DNA from 2 places in the Streptomyces sp. NPDC005533 genome. Region 1 is predicted to be linked to the other one. Evidence: riboswitches for the same ligand, from Rfam matches in the RefSeq annotation. Region 1 holds a riboswitch; the other holds the start of a gene.
The links. Region 1 has a riboswitch for thiamine pyrophosphate ahead of thiC (phosphomethylpyrimidine synthase ThiC). Riboswitches for the same ligand answer to the same signal wherever they lie in the genome.

Region 1 (3,167 bases):
ATCTCCACCGCGACCAGCTCGCTGTTGGCCACCGAGCCCATGCTGCTGTTGGCGATCGAGAACAGCAGCAGCAGCGGAAGCGCGGCACCCGCGTAGGCCAGCACCAGCGTGTTGACCACCGACGCGATGTGGTCGCGGCCGATCCTGATCGCCGCCCGGTACAGGCCGCGCGGCCCCATCGAGGGGTCCGCCGCGTGCAGTTCCCAGACCGCCGAGGTCTGGGTGACCGTCACGTCGTCGAGCACGCCCAGCGATCCGATGATCACGCTCGCGAGCAGCAGACCGCTCATGTCGATGTCCGGGTAGAGCCCGTGGATCAGCCCGGTGTTGTCGTCCGTGTTGCCGGTGAGGGACGCCCAGTCGATGAACACCGAGCCCAGCAGACCGATCAGCAGCAGCGAGACGAGCGTGCCGAGGACGGCGACCGAGGTGCGGGCGGTCAGGCCGTGGCACATGTAGAGCGCGATCAGCATGATGGCGCTCGCCCCGACCACCGCGACCACGAGCGGGTTCGAACCCTGCAGGATCGCCGGGAGGATGAAGAGGGTCAGCACGCCGAAGCTGACGATCAGCGCGATCAGGGCGAACAGCCCGCGCATCCGCCCGACGAGGACGACCGAGACCGCGAAGATGCCGGCCAGCACCGCCAGGGGGATCTTGCGGTTCACGTCGATCACGGAGTACTGCAGGTCGCGGGGGGCGTCCGGCGCGTACGCCACGACGACCTCCTGGCCGTCCGTCAACTGCCGTGGCGCGCCCGGCTGGACGATCTCCACGAAGGTGCGGCCCTTGTCCGGACCGCTGCCGACCTCGACGGTGGCCTTCTTGCACTCCCCGGTCTGCGCGGCCTGCGCCTCGCGGCCCTCGGGCGTGGAGGGGTCGGCGGTCGGCGGCACCTGCGCGGCGTTCACGGACTTGCAGTCGACGTGTTCGAGGGAGACGACCCTGCCCTGCTGCGTCTGGCGGTCGAAGCCCACCCCCGTGCGCTCGTGGGCGGGGGCGCCGCCCGGCCAGAGCACCACCATGCCGATGAAGACGGCGGTGGCGAAGGGGATCAGCACGGCCGCGATGACCTTGCGCAGGTGCTTCGAGACGGGGGCCGCCGGGCCGTGGCCGTGGCCGTGTCCGTGTCCGTGGGAATGACCGCCGTGGCCGGCGGAGTGGCCACCGTGGTGACCGGCGGACGGCCCGGACGAGTGTTCGGCGGAGTGCCCGGGGCCGTGGTGCTCGTGGCCGATGTGGCCAGGGGGCTCTGTGGGCTCGGTGGGGGGCTGCGGCGAGGGCGTCACCAGCAGATCATCGCAAGAGATGAGGGGGCCCACTGTTCAGCACGCCATGGATGACGCTAGCGTGGGGGCACCTTTGCACAACGCGGGAGCTCGGAGCACCGGGCTGAGAGGACGCTGATCACCGTACGCGCATCACGGATGCGTGCGGGAGGAGGCTGCGTCGACCGCCGAACCTGTTACCGGGTAATGCCGGCGTAGGGAGATAGGTCTCATGACCATTCAGGACGCACGCACGCCTGCCGTCGGCCAGGACGCCGACGGCCAGACCGAGCGCCAGCCCGGCTGGCACAAGGGCTACGTCGCGGGCTCCCGCCCCGACATCCGGGTGCCGGTCCGCCAGGTCCACCTCACCAACGGCAAGGACGTGACGCTCTACGACACGTCCGGTCCGTACACCGACCCCCAGATCGAGACCGACGTCCGCCGGGGCCTCGCCCCGCTGCGCGAGAACTGGATCATCGGCCGTGGCGACACCGAGGAGTACGCGGGCCGTCCCGTGCGCCCCGAGGACGACGGCATCAAGCACACCTCGCCCCGCGGTGGCCTCAAGAACCTCGACGCGGTCTTCCCGGGCCGCCCGCGTCAGCCCCGCCGGGGCCGTGACGGCCAGGCCGTCACGCAGCTCGCGTACGCCCGCCGGGGCGAGATCACCCCGGAGATGGAGTACGTCGCGATCCGCGAGAACGTCTCCCCCGAGGTCGTCCGCGAGGAGATCGCCGCAGGTCGCGCGGTGCTTCCCGCGAACGTGAACCACCCGGAGATCGAGCCGATGATCATCGGCAAGCGCTTCCTGGTGAAGGTCAACGCCAACATCGGCAACTCCGCGGTCACCTCCTCCATCGAGGAGGAGGTCGACAAGATGACCTGGGCGACCAAGTGGGGCGCCGACACGGTCATGGACCTCTCGACGGGCCGCAACATCCACACCACCCGCGAGTGGGTGCTGCGCAACTCCCCCGTCCCGATCGGCACCGTGCCGCTCTACCAGGCGCTGGAGAAGGTCGACGGCCGGGCCGAGGAGCTGACCTGGGAGATCTACAAGGACACGGTCATCGAGCAGGCCGAGCAGGGCGTCGACTACATGACGGTCCACGCCGGCGTGCTGCTGCCCTACGTGCCGCTGACCGCCCGCCGCAAGACCGGCATCGTCTCGCGCGGTGGCTCGATCATGGCCGCGTGGTGCCTCGCGCACCACAAGGAGAACTTCCTCTACACGAACTTCGAGGAGCTCTGCGACATCCTCGCGACGTACGACGTCACGTACTCGCTGGGTGACGGCCTGCGCCCCGGCTCCATCGCGGACGCCAACGACGCGGCGCAGTTCGCGGAGCTGAAGACGCTGGGCGAGCTCAACACGATCGCCAAGCGCCACAACGTGCAGACGATGATCGAGGGGCCGGGCCACGTCCCGATGCACAAGATCAAGGAGAACATCGACCTCCAGCAGGAGATCTGCGAGGAGGCGCCGTTCTACACGCTCGGCCCGCTCACCACGGACGTCGCGCCCGCCTACGACCACATCACCTCGGGCATCGGCGCCGCGATGATCGCCTGGTGGGGCACCGCGATGCTCTGCTACGTCACGCCCAAGGAGCACTTGGGCCTGCCCAACCGCGACGACGTGAAGACCGGCGTCATCACGTACAAGATCGCGGCGCACGCCGCCGACCTGGCCAAGGGGCACCCCGGCGCCCAGGAGTGGGACGACGCGCTGTCGGACGCGCGGTTCGAGTTCCGCTGGGAGGACCAGTTCAACCTGGCCCTCGACCCGGACACGGCCCGTGAGTTCCACGACGAGACCCTGCCCGCCGAGCCGGCCAAGACCGCGCACTTCTGCTCCATGTGCGGTCCGAAGTTCTGCTCGATGAAGATCTCGCA
Region 2 (3,167 bases), on a different contig from region 1:
GGCGCGGCGCCCCCCGACGCCGCGCCCGACCCTTTGGCACCGCCTACTTCACGACGAGCGAGGTCCATGCCTTGACCCACTGCTCACGGTTCTTGGCGATGGTCTCGGGAGCCACGCTCTCGGGCTTCTCGACCACCACTCCGTGCTTCGTGAACAGCTCCGGCAGGGCGGCGTCCTTCGTGACCGGGTTCACGAACATCTGGAGCGGCATGTCCTCCTGGAACTTCTTGCTGATCAGGAAGTCCAGCAGGGCCTTGCCGCCCGCCTCGTTCTTCGCTCCCTTGAGCAGGCCCGCGAACTCGACCTGGCGGAAGCAGGTGCCGGTGGCGACGCCCGTCGGGGCCTCGGCCGGCTGCGGCTCGCCGTACAGCACCTCGACCGGCGGGCTGGAGGCGTAGGAGACGACCAGCGGGCGGTCGCCCTTGGCCTTCTTGCCGCCCGCGGAGCCGGAGAACCGCTCGTTGTAGGCCTGCTCCCAGCCGTCGACGACCTCGACGCCGTTGGCCTTGAGCTTGCTCCAGTAGTCCTTCCAGCCGTCCTCGCCGTACTTGCCGACGGAGGCGAGCAGGAAGCCGAGGCCGGGCGAGGAGGTCGCGGCGTTCTCGGTGACCAGCAGGTTCTTGTACTCGGGCTTGACCAGGTCGTCCAGCGTCTGCGGCGGGGCGATCTTCTTGTCGGCGAAGTAGGCCTTGTCGTAGTTGACGCAGATGTCGCCGGAGTCGATCGGGGTGACCCGGTGCTCCTTGTCGAGCACGTACTCCGGCTTGACCGTGTCCAGGCCCTTGGCCTCGTACGCCGTGAAGATGCCGTTGTCGAGGGCGCGCGAGAGCAGGGTGTTGTCCACGCCGAAGAACACGTCGCCGCGCGGGGAGCCCTTGGTGAGGATCTCCTGGTTCAGGGCGGCGCCGGCGTCGCCGGACTTGAGCACCTTGACGGTGTAGCCGCTCTGCTGCTCGAACTCCTTCAGGACCGTGTCGGTCACGTTGAAGGAGTCGTGGGAGACGAGCGTGACGGTCTTGTCGGTCGTGCCGGCGGACTTGCCGCCGGAGTCGCCGGAGTCGCCGCACGCGCTCAGCGTGGTCACGCCCAGCGCGGCCGCGAGCGCGGCGCCCGCGATCTTCTTGGTGGTGCTCACTGGTGAATTCCTCCTGGGATGTCCAGGAGAAGACGCGGCCCTGCCCGGCGCTCTGTGGGAGCGGACGCCGGGCAGGGCGCAACAGCTTGAGTGGTGACCGAACTTCCTACCCCGAATGACCGGGGCGAGGTTCAGAGGGTCTGCGGATGACGGATACCGCACTCTCAGCGCTGTGGCGCTCCCCTGTCGGAATATGAAATTGGTTCGGCCACAGGGTACCCCGTGGCCGAATAGGGCCTCCGCTGACCGGAACCTAGCGCTCCGAGGCCGCGAGCTGGCCGCACGCGCCGTCGATCTCCTGGCCGCGGGTGTCCCGTACGGTCACGGGTACGCCGTGGCGGGCGATGGCCTCGACGAAGGCCTTCTCGTCCTCGGGCCGCGAGGCGGTCCACTTCGAGCCGGGCGTGGGGTTCAGCGGGATCAGGTTGACGTGGACGCGCTTGCCCTTGAGCAGCTTGCCCAGCAGGTCGCCACGCCAGGCCTGGTCGTTGATGTTGCGGATCAGGGCGTACTCGATGGAGATCCGGCGGCCGGACTTCTCCGCGTACTCCCAGGCCGCGCCGAGCACCTCGCGGACGTTCCAGCGGGTGTTCACCGGGACCAGCGTGTCGCGCAGCTCGTCGTCGGGCGCGTGCAGCGAGACGGCGAGACGGCACTTGAAGCCCTCGTCGGCGAACCGCAGCATGGCCGGGACCAGGCCGACGGTGGAGACGGTGATGCCGCGCTGCGACAGGCCCAGGCCGTCGGGCTCGGGGTCGGTGAGCCGGCGGATGGCGCCGACCACGCGGTTGTAGTTGGCGAGCGGCTCGCCCATGCCCATGAAGACGATGTTCGACAGCCGTGCCGGGCCGCCGGGGACCTCGCCGTCGCGCAGCGCGCGCATGCCGTCGACGATCTGGTGCACGATCTCGGCGGTGGACAGGTTGCGGTCGAGGCCGGCCTGCCCGGTGGCGCAGAACGGGCAGTTCATGCCGCAGCCGGCCTGCGAGGAGATGCACATGGTGACCCGGTCGGGGTAGCGCATCAGCACGGACTCGACGAGCGTGCCGTCGTGCAGCTTCCACAGGGTCTTGCGGGTGGTGTCGTCGTCGCACGAGATGTGCCGGATGACGCTCATCAGGTCCGGCAGCAGCTCCTGCTGGAGCTTCTCCCGCGAGGCCGCCGGGATGTCGGTCCACTCGGCCGGGTCGTGGGCGTAGCGCGCGAAGTAGTGCTGGGAGAGCTGCTTGGCCCGGAACGGCTTCTCGCCGATCGCGGCGACCGCCTCGCGGCGCTCGGCCGGGGTCATGTCGGCGAGGTGCCGGGGCGGCTTCTTGGCCCCGCGAGGGGCGACGAAGGTGAGCTCTCCCGGAACGGGGCGGGCCATGGCAGGTACTCCTTGTAAGACGAAAGGCGCGCCGCAGAAGCAGCGCGCCCTCCAAGAGTAACCGCCCGGCGTGTCACACCGCCTTTTCGCAGGTCAGCCGGGGTCCGCGAAGGCGTCGGCAGGAGGGCTCAGCCCGTACCCACGAAGGCCGCCAGCAGCAGCCACACCACCGGGGCGGTCGGCAGCAGCGAATCGAGCCGGTCCATGATGCCGCCGTGGCCCGGAAGGAGGGTGCCCATGTCCTTGATGCCCAGGTCCCGCTTGATCATGGATTCGCCCAGGTCGCCCAGGGTGGCGCTGACCGCGACCGCGAGGCCGAGCAGGAGGCCCTGCCACCAGACGCCGCCGTCGATCAGGAACTCCATGCACAGCGCGCCGGCCGCCATCGCGAAGGCCACCGCGCCGAAGAGCCCCTCGCGGGTCTTTCCGGGGCTGATGCGCGGCGCGAGCTTGGTCTTCCCGAAGCGCCAGCCGACCGCGTAGGCCCCGGTGTCGCTGACCACGGTCAGGAGCAGGAAGGTGATCACGCGCTGGGGGCCGTCGTCGGCGGTGAGCAGCATCGCGACGAAGGTGGCCAGGAAGGGCACGTAAAACGCCGCGAAGGCGCCCGCCGTGACGTCCTTGAGGTAGTCCTCGGGTGGTTCGGTCATCCGCCACACCAGGACC

Region 2: another riboswitch for thiamine pyrophosphate. It lies ahead of ACFYP3_RS01625 (thiamine ABC transporter substrate binding subunit); the one in region 1 lies ahead of thiC (phosphomethylpyrimidine synthase ThiC).

The regions. Positions count from the first base shown of each region.
Region 1 is NZ_JBIAJH010000012.1:163,066-166,232, forward strand. Features, by position in the region: gene ACFYP3_RS15130 (YibE/F family protein) at 1-1,289, opposite strand, end outside; TPP riboswitch at 1,362-1,507, shown strand; gene thiC (phosphomethylpyrimidine synthase ThiC) at 1,501-3,167, shown strand, end outside.
Region 2 is NZ_JBIAJH010000001.1:352,158-355,324, reverse strand. Features, by position in the region: gene ACFYP3_RS01625 (thiamine ABC transporter substrate binding subunit) at 44-1,135, opposite strand; TPP riboswitch at 1,221-1,330, opposite strand; gene rlmN (23S rRNA (adenine(2503)-C(2))-methyltransferase RlmN) at 1,389-2,501, opposite strand; gene ACFYP3_RS01615 (phosphatidate cytidylyltransferase) at 2,630-3,167, opposite strand, start outside.